One region of the Mesorhizobium sp. WSM4828 genome, then DNA from elsewhere that is predicted to be linked to it. Evidence: riboswitches for the same ligand, from Rfam matches in the RefSeq annotation. Region 1 holds a riboswitch; the other holds the start of a gene.
What was found. Region 1 has a riboswitch for cobalamin ahead of AC0L2X_RS07795 (CbtB domain-containing protein). Riboswitches for the same ligand answer to the same signal wherever they lie in the genome.
Positions count from the first base shown of each region.

Region 1 (9,990 bases):
ACGCGCATCGGTATGCCTTGCTGCACGGCATCGAAGGCCGACAGCAGATTGCCGCCCATGTAGAAATCGATCTTACCTGCGAGCAGCAGCGGCCGGCCGCTGACCTGTGGGCCGCCCTGCATGATCGTCACGTCGATGCCGCAGGCGGCATAGGTGCCATCCACCACGGCCTGGTAGTAACCGCCATGTTCCGGCTCGGCCAGCCAGTTGGTGCCGAAGGTGACTTTTTCGTTCGCTGCCGCGGCAAGCGTGCCTGCGCCAAGCAGCACGATCACGCCCGCCGAAATCTTGAGTCTTCCGTACATCCACACCACCCTTTGTTCGCTCCGGCGCATCACGCGCCGGGCTCGACACCATTGTTTCAAGAAGCAAGACACATGCCACCGGCGCGTTGCGTCGGGACCGCCCGCTTGTGCAGTGCCCGCCTGTGCAATGGAGGCGCGAAGGCCGGACGGGTCATGCTGTACGAAAGGCATCGTGCCTATTTTTTGATCGCCTGTCCACAATCGCCCTCGTGACATGCACCGCCATCTTGATGCCCGCATCGATCCCGCTTTAGGCTGCCGTCAACGGAGATTGCCATGTTCAAATTTCTCACGCCGAAGTCGATCAAGCCGCCCTTCGCCCGCTACAGCCATGGCGTCGAGCTGCCCCCCGGAAAGCGGCTGGTTCTGTGTTCGGGCCAGGTCGCGATCACAGCGGACGACCAGATCCCGGAAGAGGCCGGCGCACAGGCCGAGCTCTGCTTCCAGAACATAGCGGCGATCCTCGGCGAGGCCGGGCTCGGCCTGTCCGACATTGTCCGCATCAACGCCTACGTCACCGACCGCGCCTTCCTGCGTCCCTATATGGAGGTTCGCGACCGGCTGTTCGCCAGCCCTGCGCCCGCCTCGACGCTTATGATCGTGTCCGGTTTTGCCCGGCCGGAATTCAAGGTCGAGATCGAGGTCATCGCGGCGGGATGATCAACAGGGTCGGAATCGACAGGCAGATGATCTCCAGTTACACGACAAGGTTGGCGCTGCCCCTCATCAAGCGCGCATTCAGTCTCCTCGAGGTTCAAAATGGCCGGAACAAAAAAACGCGTATGGTGGGGCGACTACCGGACAACCGAATACGCGACCGTCGATCCGGAGGCGACGATCGCCATCCTCCCGGTGGCGGCGATTGAGCAACACGGCCCGCATCTGCCGGTCTCGACCGACACTTCGATCATGAACGGCATGCTGGAAACGGTGATCGCCCGCCTGCCGAGCGATCTCGACATCCGCATCCTGCCGGTGCAGGCGGTGGGCAAGTCGAACGAGCATTTGCATGCGCCCGGCACCCTCACTTTGCCGGCAACGACCCTGGTGGAGGCGTGGACCGAACTCGGCCTGTCGGTCGCGCGCGCCGGCATCCGAAAACTGGTCATCGTCAACTCGCATGGCGGCAATGAAGAGATCATGGGCATCGTCACCCGCGAATTGCGCGTGCGGGCAAAGATGCTGGCGGTAAAGACCAGCTGGCAGCGCTTTGGCCGGCCGGCCGGCATGTACACCGACCTCGAAGACCGTCACGGCATCCATGGCGGCGACGTCGAGACCTCGCTGATGCTGCATTTCCGGCCCGACCTCGTCGACATGGGCAAGGCCGACAATTTCGTGTCCAAGGTCGCGCGCGCCGAAAAGGAATTTTCGCTGCTGCGCCACACCGGAACGCACGCCTTCGCCTGGATCGCCAGCGACCTCAACCCGAATGGCGTGGTCGGCGACGCCAGCATTGCCACCGCCGAAAAAGGCCGGCTCACCGCCGAACATCAGGCCGACGGTTTCATCGGCCTGCTGAGGGACGTGCGCAAGGCAAAGCTGGCGGACTGGTTGGCGTAAGAGGCTATCCGCCAGCGCCGCGCTGCCCCTCATTGCCCTGCCGGGCATTTCTCCCCGTATAGTGACGGGGAGAAAGAAGCTGCACTGAAACCTTCGCCAATCGCCACCACTGCAGAAAAGGCGCGCCGAGGGTCGCGACAAGTCCCTTCTCCCCGTCTCTATACGGGGAGAAGGTGCCGGCAGGCGGATGAGGGGCAGCGCCGACGTAGGCAAATACCTTGCCGCCACCGCAGCGCAATTGCGGCTCGATTGTTTGCTGGCTTGATGGCTCCAATTACCGCCTAGGAATCACCCCTCGATCTTCAACGCAAAAGGCGTGCCCTCAAACGCTTCGGCACCGCGCCCGATCGCCTCGATGGCGCGGCTCATGCGGCCGTTGCGCTCGAGCAGTGAGTCGGCAATGGCGATCAGCCGCGGATTGGGCGTCGCCGTGGGCGACAGCGCGCGCAGCGTCTTGGCCAGTTCGGCCTCGTCGCGCGTCGGCGCCAGCGCTGCCGCGATGATATAGGCCGAGGCGGTCGAGCGGCTGATGCCGGCATAGCAATGCACCACCAGCGGCCGCGAGCGGTCCCATTGGCGGGCGAAATCGAGCAGGTTCAGGACATGCTCTTCGCCCGGCATCGTCATGCCCTCCTGCGCCACCGCAATGTCATGCATGACCAGATGCAGATGGTTTTCCCTGGTGATCGAGGCCGGCCGCACCACCTCCGTTCCGGCGGCAAGCAGCGAAAGCAGCCGCTCGGCCCCGGTTCTTGCCACCGTCTCCTCGATTTTTGCCAGCGAACAGACATGAATCATCGCGAAATCTCCTTGGCATCATCGTCGCGCCGCGAGGCCCAGCCGGCAAGGGCGGATTCGAGCCGCCGCCATTCTTCGTCGGCTCCCGGCAGGCCGACGCGCAGCACATCCGGACGGTCGGCGAAATGCCGAAGCAGGATGCCGCGCTGGCCGAGCATCGAAAACAGGCCGGCGGCGTCCGCCAGCCTGATATAGCGGAACAGCGAAGTGCCACCGGCGACAGGCACGCCGAACCGGCTGAACAGCGTATCGAGCCGTGCGGCATCCTCGGCCAGACGGCGCCGCATCCCGGCCTGCCAGCCGGTGTCGGCAAGCGCCCTTATGCCATATTCGAGCGCCGGCCCGGCAATCGCCCACGGCCCGAATTGCGCCTGCAGCCGCTCCACCGTCAGCGCGTCGGCCACCGCAAAACCAAGCCGCAGGCCGGCCAGGCCGAAGAACTTGCCGAACGAACGCAGCACGACAATGCCGCCCTGGTCGACGTCGCCGGCCAGGCTTTCGCTGCGCGGGCCGACATCCATGAACGCCTCGTCGACGACCAGCAGCCCGCCTCCGGCGCGCAATTTTGCGGCAAGTCGAAGCAAACTTTCGCGCTCGACGACGCGCCCGTCCGGGTTATTGGGATTGACAACGACGGCAAGGTCGGCCGCCGCCAAGGCTTCGAAATCATCGACTTCAGCCGCCGCATGGCCGGCGATCGCCGCTGCCCGCCAATGCTCGGCATAAGTTGGCCCGAGCACCAGCGCCGTGCCCGGGCTGACCAGCGAAGCGACGCGCGGCAACAGGATCTGCGTGCCGGGCGCAGCTGCGACATTCGCAGCCGACGGCGCGCCATAGGCGCTTGCCGCGACTTCGGCCAATTCATGGGTACGCGCGGCTTCCGGCAATCGCGACAGGGCGGTGGCGGGCAAATCGAAAAGCGGGTAGGAGTGCGGATTGATCCCGGTCGAGAGGTCGACGAAAGGCAGTGGCGCGTGCGGGAAAAGCGCCCTCGCCCGGCCAAGGCTTCCGCCGTGGTCCACTGCCGCCGTCACTCCATCAAGAGACTTCATGTCGATCCTGATCGCTTTCCTGTCGCTGGCCATCGAACTTGTACTCGGCTACCCGGCCCGGCTCTTCGATGCCATTGGCCATCCCGTCACCTGGTTCGGCAGGCTGATATCCTTTCTCGACCGCAGGCTCAACCGCGCCACTGATTCCGACGCCGACCGTCGCCGCTGGGGCGTCGTCGCGCTGCTGGTGATCGTGCTGGTGCCGGCCGCCGTCGCCCTCTGGCTCGAAACCTTGCTTTGGAGCATTCCCCTCGGCTTGTTGGTCACCGCAATCCTGGCGACGTCGCTGCTGTCGCAGAAGAGCCTGGCCGAGCATGTCGAAGCGGTAGCCGACGCACTCGACAGCGGCGGACTGGACATGGGCCGCATTGCCGTCTCGCGGATCGTCGGCCGCGACCCGGAAAAGCTCGACAGGGCCGCTGTCTGCCGCGCCGCGATCGAGAGCCTGGCCGAGAATTTCTCCGACGGCGTCGTCGCGCCGGCCTTCTGGCTCGGTATCGGCGGGCTCGCCGGCGGCGTCGCCTACAAGGCCGCCAACACCGCCGATTCGATGATCGGTCATCGCACCCCGCGCCACGGCGCCTTCGGCTGGGCGGCGGCGCGCTTCGACGATTGGATCAATCTGCCGGCGTCGCGACTGACGGCGCTGCTGATCGTGCTTGCGGCTTTCCTGGTCAAGGGCGCCGACGCCAAAGCCGCCTGGCACGCGATGCGGCGCGATGCGAAAAAGCACCGCTCGCCCAATGCCGGCTGGCCGGAAGCAGCGATGGCCGGTGCGCTCGGCCTGGCGCTCGCCGGCCCCCGTTCCTACGATGGCGTCATGGTCGAAGACGCATTGATGGGCGAAGGCGGCCGTCGCGACGACGTCGAGAGCACCGACATCCGGCGGGCGCTGAAACTCTACCGGGTCGCCGACTTGCTGCTGATTGCGCTGTTCGGGGTGGTCGCAGTGGTTGTCATACTGGCGTGACCTGCGCTCGAGATCGAGCGCAAACAGAAAACCCGCCATGCGGAGGGTCGTTGGAGCCAATTAGCACCATACCCAAACTATTAGCATAGCTGCCGGTACAAAGCAAGAACAAAATAGGGCTACGCCTCAAAATAATCGCTTCAGCTTTGCGCTTCTCATTCCCTGCCTTTGACGTTCGAAGTTGGCGAAATCCGAGGCGCCATCCAATCTCCCCCCTCGTGGGGGAGATGTCCGGCAGGACAGAGGGGGGGCGCGAAGGATCGCCAACCTCTTGACCGTTCACCTGCTAACTGCGGTCTGACGACGTAGTCGTCTCCGACTGATAGGCCGAGGGACAGTGCCCCCCTCTGCCCTGCCGGGCATCTCCCCCACAAGGGGGGAGATCGGCAGCTTCGCCGGCGCCGCCTGCTCCGAAACGCCCTTCCCCGATCGCCAAACCCTCAGAACTCGATCCCCTGCTGCGCCTTCACGCCGGCGGAGAAGTGGTGCTTGGTCACGCCCATCTCGGTGACCAGATCGGCCGCCTCGACCAATGCCGGCTTGGCGTTGCGGCCGGTGACGACGACATGCAGGCCTTCGCGACGCGCCTTCAGTGCCGCGACCACCTTTTCGAGGTCGAGATAGTCGTAACGCAGGGCGATGTTCAGCTCGTCGAGCACCACGAGGCTGATCGACGGGTCGGCCATCAACTCGAGCGCCTTCGCCCAGGCGGCCTCGGCCGCCGCGATGTCGCGTTTCAGGTCCTGCGTCTCCCAGGTAAAGCCTTCGCCCATCGCCTGCCAGACGACACGATCGCCAAAACTAGCAAACGCGTCTTTCTCGCCGGTGTGCCATTTGCCCTTGATGAACTGAACGACGCCGACGCGCTTGCCGTAGCCGAGCATTCTGAGCGCCAGACCGAAGGCGGCCGTGGTCTTGCCCTTGCCCGGTCCGGTGTTGACGATCAGCAGCCCCTTCTCGACCGTCTTGGCCGCGACCTCGGCATCCTGCACCGCCTTGCGCTTGGCCATCTTGGCGCGGTGGCGTTCCTCGTCCCCCTGTTCAATGGTCTTGGGATCGATAGCATCAGCCATGTCATTTCACCTTGAGCGGCAGCCCCGCCACCATCAAAAGCACGGTGTCCGCGACGGCCGCGACCTCCTGGTTCAACCGGCCGGCGGCGTCGCGAAACCGTCTTGCCAGCGCATTGTCCGGCACGATGCCCTGGCCGACCTCGTTGGACACCACGAACCACGGCCCGCGCGGCCGCGACAGCACATCGGCCAGCCTCCGGCATTCGGCCTCGACATCATGGTCGGCCAGCATATGGTTGGTCAGCCACAGCGTCAGGCAGTCGATCAGCACCGGCTGGCCGTCAGGCAGTACCTCGATCGCGCCGGCAAGGTCGAGCGGCGCCTCGATGGTCGTCCAGCCCTCGCCTCGCCGCGAGCGGTGCAGCGCGATGCGCTGGCGCATCTCTTCGTCATAGGCTTGCGCCGTGGCGATATAGCTCCAAGGCGTCGGACAGGCGCTCACCAGGCTCTCGGCATGCGCGCTCTTGCCGGAGCGCGCACCGCCGATGACCAGGGTCAGTGCCCCGGCAGCGCGGTCAGGCAAAGCTGTCGCGCAGACTGGTCGCCGTGCCGGTGAAGCGGCCGCGCACCACGCCGACGACCGCGCCGAGCACCAGCCAGAACACCAGATTGGTCAGCGTCACCGCCACCACGAACTGGTGGTGCAGGCCTTCCGGGATCGTCGTCTCGAAACTGTCGGGCTGCGGCGCGCCGACGATATGCGGCGCAACGATCAACGCCACGGCAAGAACCACCAGCGGCAGCGATCTGCGGAAGACGATAAGGCCGAGACCGGCCGCGGTCGCCACCACTGTTGCCCACCACCATATCTGGCGTTGGACAAGGTCGGCCGCCGGCATCGCCGGCAGTTCCGGCGGCAGGCCGAGGCCCGGCGCCAGCGTGAACACGGCAAAGCCGGCAAGCCCCCAGAACAGGCCCTGGCGCCAATTGCCGATGCCGCCGGCGAATTCCGAAACCGCAACCAGGACCAGTGCGAAGCCGATGCCGGTGACGATATTGGCAACGACGCTGAAGCCGAAGCGCTCGAAGCCGTCGGCCGGCGCCCAGCCTTCGTCCTCAGCCGGAGCCATTGCTTCAACCGGTGCCGGCGCGGCGCTGCTCATAGCCGTCGTGCCTGCGGCGTTTTCGGCCGGTGCCGCAGGTGCGGCGGCATGGTCATGGCCGCCGCCGGCCTGTTCGTAGACTTCCGCCTTCAGGATGAGCGGCACCGTGGCATAGGCCTGCATGCAGGCGAGAACGACGCCGGCCACAAGCCCGCCGATCGCCGCGATGAACACGACGTTGCGAAACAGTGTCATGATGTCAGCCCCTTGTTAGTGGCAGGGAAAGCCCATCGAATGGCGATAGTCGTGTGCGGCATTGTGGACCGCATCGATATGCGAGAAGCCGACAAAGCCCATGACGAAAATGCCGAGGAATGCAGCAAGCGCCAGCTGCATGAAACGCGACTGCGAGGAGACGGAAGCGCCGAGCGAGACGGAAGCGGTATTCATGTCTTGTCCTTTCGCCCTCCACCCGAGGGCATAGAAGTCAGTTTCCTGTCGCCGGCAGGTCTCCTGGCTCGCGGATCAGCGCCCTTCCCCACCTTCCCGAAGGCGAACCTTCAGTGGCATATGGAGAGGACTACCGCACACAGTTGCGGGGGCAGCCACGGCATTGGGCAAACAACTTGCCCGCACCGCATTCCCTCTTGGTTCCAAACGGAACCGACGACATCAGCGACTATAGGCAGAATCGCCGCGCCCGGCAAACTAAATTCCGCCGGATCGTGTGGCGAATGCGCCCGCCTCGCCAAGCTGGCCGGCCGGCGCCGCGATTGACAATTTTCGCGGCCGGGTGTCGGCTGGCGGACGGGGAGGAAGCCGGCATGCAACCCGGCCCGAATGAGCGCGGTCCCTACAACGGCCTGACGCGGGCCGAGCCGACGCTGCCGTCATCGGCCTATTGGGACATCGCGGCCTATCAGAACGATCTCGAGGCCATCTGGTATCGCAACTGGCTGCTCGTCTGCCGCGAAGCCGACCTTGCCCAGCCGCTGGCTTTCAGGACGTTTTGCATAGGCACGCAGGAGGTCGTCGTGCTGCGCGACGAGGCCGGCGAATTGCGCGCCTTCCACAACACCTGCCGGCATCGCGGCTCGCAGCTTTGCCAGCAGAGCGAGGGCCGGCTGAAGGCGCGGCTCATCACCTGCCCCTACCACGCCTGGTCCTATTCACTGCGCGGCGATCTGGTGCGCGTGCCGTCGAAATCGCTGCCGGACGGTTTCGACAAGGCCGATCATCCGCTCTACCGCGTCGCGCTGTCGGTGTGGCGCGGTTTTGTCTTCGTCAACCTCGCCGAAGACGCTGCCGGTTCGGCTGAAACATCCTTCGATCCGGCATCCGGGAACCTCGCCAACTGGCCGTTGGAAACGCTGCTGAGCGGCCATGTCCTGCGCAAGGTGATGAACTGCAACTGGAAGATCTTTTGGGAAAACTTCAACGAGTGCCTGCACTGCCCCGGCGTCCACAAGGACCTGTCGCGGCTGGTACCGATCTATGGCCGCGGCCTGATGGGCCGCCATGACGACCCCGAATGGGCGCGCCATGCCGACAATGACGCGCCGGAATTTGCCGGCGGCTTGCGGGCCGGGGCCGAAACCTGGTCGCGCGACGGGCGCGTCCACGGCTCGGTCTTTTCCGGCCTGACGCCGGCCGAACGTGCTGCCGGGCAGACCTATGCCACCAGCCTGCCGTCGATGTTCGTCGTCGGCCATGTCGACTATGTCAGGACCGTGCGGCTGGTGCCGCTTGGGCCGGAGCAGACGGAACTCACCGCCGAATGGCTTTTTTCGCCCGAAGCGCTCGCCGATCCGGCCGCCGATATCGACAACATCGTCGCCTTCGGCACCCAGGTGCTGGAGGAAGACGCTGATATCTGCGAGGTCAACCAGAAGGGCCTCCGCTCGATGCGCCATAAGGCCGGCGTGTTGATGCCCGAGGAATATGATTTGCACCGCTTCCACAATTGGGTGCGCGAGCGCCATGCGGCGCTTGAACATCAAAGCGATTTGGGCAGATAGCGCCAGGTGACGAAGCCGCAGATCGCCGCCAGCAGGCCGAGCGTCGCGAAAACCGCGCCCAGTCCGAAAAACGCCAGCACCACCGAGTAGACCAGCGGCGGCGTCAGCTCGGAAAAGTCGAGATAGGTGCGGTAGACCGCCGCCATCTGTGCCCGCTCATACGAGCGCACCGAGCGCATGAAGGCAGTCGAGCCCAGCGCATCGAGCGCGATGGTGAAGAAGGCACCGCAAAGCAGCAACCCGCCGGTGACGAGCGGTGCGGCCTCGCCGACGGCGCCGGCCGCCAGCAGCGTTGCCGACATCGCGAAATAGGCGAACGTCATGGTGCGCCGGCCGCCGAAACGCTTTCCTGCCCTGCCCCAGAAGATGGCCATGAACAAAAGCGCATTGCCGGCCGAAACCAAGAGGCCGCCGGCGAGCTTGCCCTCGCCGGTGATCACCATGAACAGCGGCCCATAGACGAAGAAAGTCGTCCAGAAGCAGGAGCGGCCGAAGGCGATCAGCCAGGCCAGCCTCAGCCTTGGCTGCGCGACGAAGCGGCCGATATTGGCCAGCGGATTGACCGGCCGCGTCTTGCCGGGGCGGATCGACGGGTTGTCGCCAAGCCGGTAAGTCCAGAACAGCGCCAGCAAGGCCATGGCGAAGACGGCCACCGCGCCATGCGCGGCATAGATGCCGAAACGCGTGTAGAGGAAAATGCCGAGGGTCGGCCCGGCGGTCCAGGCAAACATCGACCACGCCATGCGCAGCGACTCGGCCTGCATGAAATCGGTCTTGCGGATATGATCCATGATGTAGAGGTTGAGCGTGATCGCCAGCGCGCCGGCGCCGACGACGCGGCAGAGCATGCCGACCACCTGGCCGGCCAGCGTATGGGTGACGAAGAACAGCGAGCCGGCGGCCAGCAGGCAGGCGCCGGCGGTATAGACCCAGCGCCGGGCAAAGCGGGCGATCAGCATCGGCATGAACAGCGTCGCCGACAGGCCGAGCATCGCCACGATCGTGTAGAGGATCGAAACGATCTGCTCGTTGTGCAGGATCTCGTAGGCCTGGATCGGGATGACGCTGGATACGGTGGCGCGCGCGAAGGATTCGACCGCATAAAGCGAGGCGAAGGTGCGGGCATCCGCCGGCCGCAAGGCCGCGAGCCAGATCGGATGGCGCACAT
Region 1 is NZ_JBVVQK010000005.1:16,147-26,136, reverse strand. It holds gene AC0L2X_RS07840 (ABC transporter substrate-binding protein) at 1-305, opposite strand, end outside; gene AC0L2X_RS07835 (RidA family protein) at 582-965, shown strand; gene AC0L2X_RS07830 (creatininase family protein) at 1,065-1,868, shown strand; gene AC0L2X_RS07825 (tyrosine phosphatase family protein) at 2,157-2,666, opposite strand; gene cobD (threonine-phosphate decarboxylase CobD) at 2,663-3,718, opposite strand; gene cbiB (adenosylcobinamide-phosphate synthase CbiB) at 3,717-4,688, shown strand; gene cobO (cob(I)yrinic acid a,c-diamide adenosyltransferase) at 5,129-5,761, opposite strand; gene cobU (bifunctional adenosylcobinamide kinase/adenosylcobinamide-phosphate guanylyltransferase) at 5,763-6,284, opposite strand; gene AC0L2X_RS07800 (CbtA family protein) at 6,277-7,059, opposite strand; gene AC0L2X_RS07795 (CbtB domain-containing protein) at 7,075-7,254, opposite strand; cobalamin riboswitch at 7,291-7,487, opposite strand; gene AC0L2X_RS07790 (aromatic ring-hydroxylating oxygenase subunit alpha) at 7,629-8,822, shown strand; gene AC0L2X_RS07785 (MFS transporter) at 8,801-9,990, opposite strand, start outside.

Region 2 (9,990 bases), on a different contig from region 1:
GACCGATCCAGCCGTCGCGGCCGATGCGGCCCTTCAACGACAGGTAATCTTCGACCCAGGCGATCTCTTGCGGCGTCCACGCGGCGATCTGGGCGTATGTCCAGATGCCAAGGCCGTTCAGCACCTTTTCCAGTTTCGGCCCGATGCCCGATATCACCTTGAGGTCGGCGGGCTCGGCTGGCCGGTCCATCGGCTTGGGCTGCTTGAAATCCTCCGGCATCAGCCCGGCCGACGCGTCCGCTGCAACGGTGCTGGCATTCGCCAGGCTCCGCGCCGCACCGCTCGTCGCAATGTCGGTCACGTCATTGGCGAAGGACTGGGCCTCGGCAATCAGGGTTTTGGTCGCTGCGCGCGCCTTTATCGATGAGCTTTTGCCGGTCGCAGAAGCGCGTTCCGTCCGCGCCTCGAAATCCTCGGCGACCGGCTGCCAAAGCCGCTGCGAGGTCTCGGCCGCGCCTGAAAGCACGCCCATCCAGATACCAAAGGCGTGGTTGGCAAGGCCGATACCGAGTGCCGTCATCGCCGCCGCACCCGCGACAGGATGCGCCAGGAGATTGACGGCATTGGCCATCTCCTTCGGCATCATCCTGGTCAGATCCTGGTTCATCTTCAACAACGGGTCCATATCGGACGTAAAATCGTCGGGTCTCGAAAACAGCGACATAGGTGGTCTCCTGGTCGTTTCCGTCTGCCCCGCGCTCGTTTCCTCGTTTCGGACATTCGTCCGCATTTCGAATTCTTCTATTCCGCCGCCGCCAGCACCGGTTCGGCGCGGTGTGCGTTGCGCGAAAACTCGTCGATGCGGCGCTCCACCTCGCCGCGGAAATGCCGCATCAGGCCCTGGATCGGCCATGCCGCGGCATCGCCCAGCGCACAGATCGTGTGGCCCTCGACCTGCTTGGTCACATCGAGCAGCATGTCGATCTCGCGCTTCTGCGCCTCGCCGCGCACCAGCCGTTCCATTACCCGCCACATCCAGCCGGTGCCCTCACGGCAGGGCGTGCACTGGCCGCAGCTCTCGTGCTTGTAGAAATAGGACAGCCGCGCGATCGCTTTCACGATATCGGTGGATTTGTCCATGACGATGACAGCTGCCGTGCCGAGGCCCGATTTCAGGTCGCGCAGCGCATCGAAATCCATCGGCGCGTCGATGATCTGCTCGGCCGGCACCAGCGGCACCGAGGCGCCGCCGGGAATGACCGCCAGCAGATTGTCCCAGCCGCCGCGAATGCCGCCGCAATGCGTCTCGATCAGTTCGCGGAACGGGATCGACATCGCCTCTTCGACGGTGCACGGATTGTTGACGTGGCCGGAGATGCAGAACAGCTTGGTGCCGACATTGTTGGGGCGGCCGAACGACGAGAACCAGGCGGCACCGCGGCGCAGGATGGTCGGCGCGACAGCGATAGACTCGACATTGTTGACCGTCGTCGGGCAGCCATAGAGGCCGACATTGGCCGGAAATGGCGGCTTCAGCCGCGGCTGGCCCTTCTTGCCCTCGAGGCTTTCGAGCAGCGCCGTTTCCTCGCCGCAGATATAGGCGCCGGCGCCGTGGTGCATGTAGATGTCGAAATCATAGCCGGACGTGTTGTTCTTGCCGATCAGCTTGGCCGCATAGGCCTCGTCGATGGCGCGTTGCAGTGCCTCGCGCTCGCGGATGAACTCGCCGCGCACATAGATGTAGGCGGCGACCGCGCCCATGGCGAAGCCGGCAAGCAGGCAGCCTTCGACCAGCGTGTGCGGGTCGTGGCGCAGTATGTCGCGGTCCTTGCAGGTGCCGGGCTCGGATTCGTCGGCATTGACGACGAGATAACTCGGCCGGCCGTCGCTTTGCTTGGGCATGAACGACCATTTCAGCCCGGTCGGGAAACCGGCACCGCCGCGGCCGCGCAGGCCACTCGCCTTCATCTCGTTGACGATCCACTCGCGCCCCTTGGCAACGATGCCGGGCGTGTTGTCCCAGGCGCCGCGCGCCATGGCGCCGGCCAGCGACTTGTCGAAGCGGCCGTAGATGTTGTTGAAGATGCGGTCTCTGTCCTGAAGCATTGCTCGTTCCTCAGACCGGCTTCTTGCCGGTCGGCCGGCTCCTGTTTCCGGGCGACGGCTTGGTCGGCTTGGCGGCAGCCTTCGCCGGTTTGACCTTGGCCTCCGGCGCCTTGAAAGCAGACGCCGGCTCGGCCTTGTTCTTGGGGCTCTTGCGCTGTTTCGAGACGTCCTCGACCTGTGGCTCGGCCTTGTTGGCATTGGCAGCCGAATGCAGCGGCGCGGCAACGCTCGCCGCCTTCTCGGCCGCGGGCGCGACTTTTGTCGCCGACGGCGATTTCAGCGCCGGGCTGGTCTCGACCGCGTCGGTCTTCGGCTTGCTGGTATTCGAGGGCGCAACCGGCGCCGGCGCGGCAGAAGCGGCTGGCTGAACTGGTGCTGCCGCGGCAGCCGCCGGCGCCACTTCCTTGGCGGCCTTGGTCGCGGCCCTGGTTTCCCTGTCGCGGGTCGCCTTGAGGATCGCCTTTTCGCTCTTGAGAGTCGTCAGGCCGCTGGCCGGCTCTGAGGTGACGCGGCCGTTTTGCGGCCCTGGCATCACCGAAGCACCCTTGCCGGCGTCATAGAGGTCGATGATCTCGGCAAGCCGCTCCGGCGTCAAATCCTCGTAGGTGTCCTTGAATATCATCACCATCGGTGCGTTGACGCAGGCGCCGAGGCACTCGACCTCCTCCCACGACAGCGTGCCCTTGTCATTGGTGTGAAACTGGTCGTGATGGATCTTCGAGCGGCACACATCCATCAGCGCTTCCGAGCCGCGCAGCATGCAGGGCGTGGTGCCGCAGACCTGGATATGGGCGCGGGTGCCGACCGGATTGAGCTGGTACTGCGTATAGAAGGTCGCGACTTCCAGCCCACGGATATAGGGCATGCCGAGCATGTCGGAGATCGTCTCGATCGCCGCCTTGGTGACCCAGCCTTCCTGCTCCTGCGCCAGCATCAGCAAGGGGATGATCGCGGATTGCTCGCGCCCCTTCGGATATTTCTTGATCCACTGCTTCGCCGCTGCCGCATTCGCCCGGTTGAAGGCGAAGGAGGCTGGCTGGAGGCTGGCTTCTGCGAGACGGCGGACTGACATTTAGCGATCGACCTCACCAAACACGATGTCGAGGGAGCCGAGAACGGCGGTGACGTCGGCCAGCATGTGGCCGCGGCACAAAAAGTCCATGGCTTGCAGATGCGCGAAGCCGGGCGCGCGCAACTTGCAGCGATAGGGCTTGTTGGTGCCGTCGGAGACGAGATAGACGCCGAACTCGCCCTTCGGCGCCTCGACTGCCGCATAGACCTCGCCGGCCGGCACGCGGTAGCCTTCGGTGTAGAGCTTGAAGTGATGGATCAGTGCTTCCATCGAGCGCTTCATCGCCGCGCGCTTCGGCGGCACCACCTTGCCGTCGAGGTTCGACACCGGTCCGCTGCCCTCCTTGCCGAGCAGCAGGTCGACGCACTGGCGCATGATTTTCGCCGACTGCCGCATCTCTTCCATGCGCACCAGATAACGGTCGAAGCAGTCACCGTTCTTGCCGATCGGAATGTCGAAGTCCAGCTCGGCATAGCATTCGTAAGGCTGCGATTTGCGCAGGTCCCACGGCGCACCCGAGCCGCGCACCATGACGCCGGAAAAGCCCCAGGCCCAGGCGTCCGCCAGGGAGACGGTGGCAATGTCGACATTGCGCTGCTTGAAGATACGGTTGCCGGTCAAAAGCGCGTCGAGATCGTCGACCGACTTCAGGAACGGGTCGATCCAATTGCCGATGTCCTCGATCAGCTTCTGCGGCAGGTCCTGATGGACACCGCCCGGCCGGAAATAGGCAGCGTGCATGCGCGAGCCCGAGGCGCGCTCGTAAAACACCATCAGCTTTTCACGTTCGACGAAACCCCACAGCGGCGGCGTCAGCGCGCCGACATCCATCGCCTGCGTCGTCACATTGAGAATGTGCGACATGATGCGTCCGATCTCAGAGTAGAGAACCCGAATAAGCTGTCCGCGCTTCGGCACCTCGATACCGAGCAGCCGCTCGGCCGCAAGCGCGAAGGCATGCTCCTGGTTCATCGGCGCGCAATAGTCGAGCCGGTCGAGATAGGGCACGGCCTGCAGATAGGTCTTGTGCTCGATCAGCTTTTCCGTGCCGCGATGCAAAAGCCCGATATGCGGATCGACACGATCGACGACCTCGCCGTCAAGCTCCAGCACAAGGCGCAAAACGCCATGCGCCGCAGGGTGTTGCGGGCCAAAATTAATGTTGAAATTGCGGACGGAGGTTTCAGCCATTCACTGTTTTGCCTTCTCGTCCCCCGGCAGCACGTAGTCCGTACCTTCCCACGGAGACAGAAAATCGAAATTGCGGAATTCCTGCTTGAGCTCGACCGGCTCGTAGATAACACGCTTGGCTTCGTCGTCGTAGCGCACCTCGACGAAGCCGGTCAGCGGAAAGTCCTTGCGCAGCGGATGACCCTCGAAGCCGTAATCGGTCAAGATCCGCCGCAGATCGGGATGGCCCGAAAACAGCACGCCGTAGAGGTCGTAGGTCTCGCGCTCGAACCAGTCCGCGCCGGGATATATCCCGGTGATCGACGGCACCAGTGTCTCTTCGTCGGCCTGGACCTTGATGCGGATGCGGATATTCTGCCTCGGCGACAGCAGATGATAGACGACGTCGAAGCGCTTTGCCCGCGACGGATAATCGGCGCCGCAAACGTCGATGATCGAGATGAACTGGCATTTCGGGTCGTCGCGCAGGAAGGTCACCACCTCGATCAGGTCGCGCGGCTCGACCGAGATGGTGAGTTCGCCATAGGCGAACACCGCCTCGCCGATCCGGCCTGTCAGCTTCTCGCCGAGATAGGTCGAGAGATCGTTCAACGCCTGGGTCATGACAGCCTCGCCAACCAGCCTAGAACCTTGTGCGAGTCATCCGGATCTTTCTCGCCAAACCAACCGCTCTCCCTGGCGGCATCAATGGTCAAAAAAACCTGACATTCATTGTCGTCACCCGGCTCGCCAAAAGACAGCTTTCCAACAAACTGCCGGGTTTCCAGATTGGCGGGGTCGCCATTTAGAGCAACGCATTCCACAAACAGCTTTTCGGCAGGCGCTCCCTGGCCAGACGCTGCGGAGGGAAACTTGGCCGACATTTCAGCAATCAGATTCTTGGTTCGATCCCCAAGCGATCGCAGTCTCACGTCGCCGTGGTAAAAGACTATTCGTGGGTCGCTTGTCGGCTCAGCTTCCCAGTCATTCAATCGGATGTCGACACCGACACCACCAGCACCAAATTTCGTGTCTGTTGAAAGCGCCGACGAATAGAACGTCGAACCGGAGTCCGTCTTTACAAATCGCTGCTCGGACGTTTTGAACATCAAATTCAGCCAAGGCTCAGGGTTGCCATAAATGATCCGATCTTCATCCATGGCGATTTACCGTTCGATCGTGCCGGTGCGGCGGATCTTCTTCTGCAGCAGAAGGATGCCGTAGAGCAGCGCTTCGGCGCTCGGCGGACAGCCGGGCACGTAGATGTCGACCGGCACGATGCGGTCGCAGCCGCGCACCACCGAATAGGAATAATGATAATAGCCGCCGCCATTGGCGCAGGAGCCCATCGAGATGACGTAGCGCGGCTCCGGCATCTGGTCATAGACCTTGCGCAGCGCCGGCGCCATCTTGTTGGTCAGCGTGCCGGCGACGATCATGATGTCGGACTGGCGCGGAGACGCGCGAGGCGCGACACCGAACCTTTCCGAGTCATAGCGCGGCATCGAGGTGTGGATCATCTCGACGGCGCAGCAGGCGAGACCGAAGGTCATGAACATCAGCGAGCCGCTGCGCGCCCAGGTGATCAGCGCCTCGGTCGAGGTGACGAGAAAACCCTTGTCGGCCAGCTCGTTGTTGATCTCCAGGAAGAATGGATCGTCGGACCCCACCGGCCTGCCGGTGTTGGGGTCGATGAGGCCCTTGGGCTTCGGCGCGACGAGCGTGCCGGAATTGTCGCTCAATCCCATTCCAGCGCTCCTTTCTTCCATTCATAGGCAAAGCCGATGGTCAGCACCGCCAAAAACACCATCATCGACCAGAAACCGAGCATGCCGATCTGACTGAACGACACCGCCCAAGGAAACAGGAAGGCCACCTCCAGGTCGAAGATGATGAACAGGATCGACACCAGGTAGAAGCGGATATCGAACTTCATGCGGGCGTCGTCGAACGAGTTGAAGCCGCACTCATAGGCCGAAAGCTTTTCCGGATCGGGGTTGCGGTAGGCCACCAGGAACGGTGCGGCGAGCAGCGCCAGGCCGACGACCAGCGCCACGCCGATGAACAGGACGATGGGCAGGTACGAACCTAAAAGTGCGTTCATGCTGCAGTTTCCGTTAGCGGCCAATCCACTCTGATTACAGCACCGGACCCACTTGCGGAAGCGTGACAGTTTAACCACTGAACCGTTTTAAGGGGGCTCTATGCTGCAACGCGGCGAGGGTTAGCGCAGCGCTTTCGGCGAAGCAAGTCAAACCTTGTTCAAATCGCGGTGCTGGGCGGCATATCCGGCAAAACTGGTCCGATCCGCTCCTGTTTGATTTCTTTCACGTTTTACTCCACTTTTCTCTCCTGACATGGATGCCGCCAAAACCCTGCTAGCATGGCGCGGAATCGCAGGTCATTTTCTCTGTCTAACATCGTCCGGATGCCGCCCTTCATGAAGGAAAAAATCTCGCTTCGCATGGCTCGCCGCATCGCGCTGGCGGCACAGGGATTCAATGACCCCCGCCCCGCCGGTACGCCCGACCGCAGACATCTGGCTCGCGTGCTTGCCCGTACCGGCCTGCTGCAGATCGATTCCGTCAGCGCCGTAGTGCGCGCCCACTATATGCCGCTCTATTCGCGGCTTGGCCCCTACAAGCTGGCGCTGCTCGACGACGCCGCCGTAACGCGCAAGCGCATGGTCTTTGAATATTGGGCGCACGAAGCCTCGTTCCTGCCGGTCGAGACCTATCCGCTGATGCGCTGGCGCATGCAGCGGGCCGAGCGCGGCGACGAAATGTACAGCGGACTGGCCAAATGGGGTCGCGAGCACGCCGCCTATATCGAGGAGATCTATCGCGAGGTCTCCGAACGAGGCCCGATCGCGGCATCTGCTTTTGAAGGCCAGAAGGGCAATGGTGGCTGGTGGGGCTGGAGCCATGCCAAGCACGCCTTCGAATGGCTGTTCTGGGCCGGCCGCATCACCACCGCGCATCGCCGCGGCTTCGAGCGGTTCTACGATCTGCCGGAGCGCGTACTGCCGCCGGCGGTACTCGCTCTGCCGGTTCCCTGCCCCGAGGATGCGCATCGCGAATTGCTGCGTATCTCCGCCCGCGCCCACGGCGTCGCCACGGCAGGCGATCTGCGCGACTATTTCCGCCTCTCGCCCGCCGATATCAAGGGCCGCCTCGAGGAGCTGGTCGAGGCTGGCGAGCTGTTGCCGGTGAGCGTCGAAGGCTGGAACAAGCCGGCCTATCTCCACAAGGACGCCCGTTTGCCGCGCAGGATCGAGGCGCGCGCCTTGCTCGCGCCGTTCGATCCTGTCGTCTTCGAGCGGTCGCGCACCGAGCGGTTGTTCGACTTCCACTACCGCATCGAGATCTATACGCCGGCAGAAAAGCGCCGGTATGGCTATTATGTGCTGCCGTTCCTGCTCGGCGACAGCATCGTCGGGCGCGTCGACCTCAGGGCCGACCGCCCGGCCGGCGTGTTGCGCGTCCATGCCGCCTATGCGGAGCTCGGCGCCCCGCCGCAAACCGCAGCCGAGCTTTTCGAAGAATTGAAGCAGATGCAGGGCTGGCTCGGGCTTGAGCGGATTGAAGTCACGCCTGCGGGGGATTTGGGCCATGCGCTGGCGGATGTCGCGGTTTCGTAAGGGATTGCCGATCTCGGCGCTGCCCCTCATCCGCCTGCCGGCACCTTCTCCCCGTGTAGTGACGGGGAGAAGGGACGCTGCCGCAACCTAGGCGCTCAGCCTTACAACCCTGTAGATTGGCGAAGTCCCAAACGAAGTCGTCCTTTCTCCCCGTCACTATACGGGGAGAAATGCCCGGCAGGGCAATGAGGGGCAGCGCCGACATCGAAAATTGCTCTAAAGCGTTTCCCTCGCCGTGTCGGAACCATGCGTTGACACCACCGCCTGCAAAAGCCTAAATCCATTCCAGACGGTCCCCTGCCCGCAACGGCAAGGGCCAAGAGGGAATGCGGTGCGAAATCTCGATTTCAAATCCGCGGCTGTCCCCGCAACTGTAAGCGACGAGCCAAGGCCGAAAACCACTGGGATATTCCCGGGAAGGCGGCACCCAGGCGATGACCCGCGAGCCAGGAGACCTGCCGTCTAGGACATAAGAATCCGATCGCCTGGCGGGTTTTCCGGGCAAGGAGCCTGATTTGGAACGCGACAGCAGTTTTCCGGCTGAGACAGCGGATTTATTGTCCGGCCATGGTGATTCCCCGGCCGGCGTTACCGTCATCGTCTGCTCGTCCTGCCGTGACGAGACCGGTTCGGACGCCCATCCCCGCGCCGGCGAACTGCTCGCCGAGGACACGCGCCGCGCCGCTTCCAGCGAAAACATTAAGATCCGCACCGTCGAATGCCTCGGCAATTGCAAGCGCCGGCTCAGCGCCGCGATTTTGCGCGACGGCTGCTGGAGCTACGTCTTCGGCGACCTGACCGCGACCAGCGGCGCCGATCTCGTGACCGGCGCAAAGCTGTTCGCCACCTCGACGGATGGGCTCATTCCGTGGCGCGGCCGTCCCGATTGCCTGAAGCGCGGCCTGGTTGCCCGCATCCCTCCCCTTGACCTTTTGAAGGACCTGACATGACCGCTGCCTCCCTTTCGCGCGTTCCCTGCACCGTCGTCACCGGCTTTCTCGGCGCCGGCAAGACGACGCTGATCCGCCATTTGCTCGAAAACGCCAAAGGCAAGCGGCTGGCCATCATCATCAACGAGTTCGGCGACATCGGCATCGACGGCGAGATCCTGAAGGGCTGTGGCATCGACACCTGCCCCGAGGAAAACATCGTCGAACTGGCCAATGGCTGCATCTGCTGCACCGTCGCCGACGATTTCGTTCCGGCGCTCGACCAGATCCTGTCGCTGACGCCGAGGGTCGACCACATCCTGATCGAGACGTCCGGCCTCGCTTTGCCCAAGCCGCTGGTCCAGGCCTTCCAGTGGCCGTCGGTGAAAAGCCGTGTAACGGTCGATGGCGTCATCGCCGTGGTCGACGGGCCGGCGCTGGCTGATGGCCGCGTCGCCAACGACATGGATGCCCTGCAGGCGCAGCGCGCGCAGGACGAGACGCTCGACCACGACGATCCGGTCGAGGAAGTATTCGAGGACCAGCTCGCCTGCGCCGACCTGATCATCCTGTCGAAGAGCGACCTGCTCGACGCCGCCGGCTCGGCCCGTGCCAATGCCGTCATCGGCAAGCATGTTGCGCGGGCGGTGAAGATCGTGCCGACCTCGCAAGGCAAGGTCGATCCGTCGGTGCTGCTCGGCCTCGGGCTTGCTGTCGAGGACGACATCGAGAACCGCAAGACCCACCACGACGACGAGCTCGACCACGAACATGACGACTTCGATAGTTTTGTCATCGACATTGCGTCTGTGTCCAACCCGGACGAACTGGCACAACGCGTCGCCACGGCGGCGGAGGAGGAAAACGTGTTGCGCGTCAAGGGTTTCGTCGAGGTCGGCGGCAAGCCGATGCGGCTCCTGCTGCAAGCCGTCGGCCCGCGCGTCAACCACTATTACGACCGCGCCTGGACCGCTGAAGACGATCGCCGCTCGCGCCTCGTCGTCATTGGCCTGAAAGGGCTGAACCGTCCGGCGATCGAACGTATCCTCGCCGGCTGACCTCAGGCACGAGCCGCCATGCACATCCTCACCACGACATCCGCCTCGCTCGACGATCTCGCCGAGCCTGTCGAT
Region 2 is NZ_JBVVQK010000007.1:75,279-85,268, forward strand. It holds gene AC0L2X_RS10610 (NADH-ubiquinone dehydrogenase) at 1-664, opposite strand, end outside; gene nuoF (NADH-quinone oxidoreductase subunit NuoF) at 742-2,046, opposite strand; gene nuoE (NADH-quinone oxidoreductase subunit NuoE) at 2,057-3,118, opposite strand; gene AC0L2X_RS10625 (NADH-quinone oxidoreductase subunit D) at 3,119-4,309, opposite strand; gene AC0L2X_RS10630 (NADH-quinone oxidoreductase subunit C) at 4,310-4,912, opposite strand; gene AC0L2X_RS10635 (hypothetical protein) at 4,909-5,448, opposite strand; gene AC0L2X_RS10640 (NuoB/complex I 20 kDa subunit family protein) at 5,455-6,036, opposite strand; gene AC0L2X_RS10645 (NADH-quinone oxidoreductase subunit A) at 6,027-6,392, opposite strand; gene AC0L2X_RS10650 (winged helix-turn-helix domain-containing protein) at 6,729-7,928, shown strand; cobalamin riboswitch at 8,202-8,405, shown strand; gene AC0L2X_RS10655 (DUF1636 family protein) at 8,444-8,878, shown strand; gene cobW (cobalamin biosynthesis protein CobW) at 8,875-9,915, shown strand; partial or broken gene AC0L2X_RS10665 (cobaltochelatase subunit CobN) at 9,934-9,990, shown strand, end outside.
Region 2: another riboswitch for cobalamin. It lies ahead of AC0L2X_RS10655 (DUF1636 family protein); the one in region 1 lies ahead of AC0L2X_RS07795 (CbtB domain-containing protein).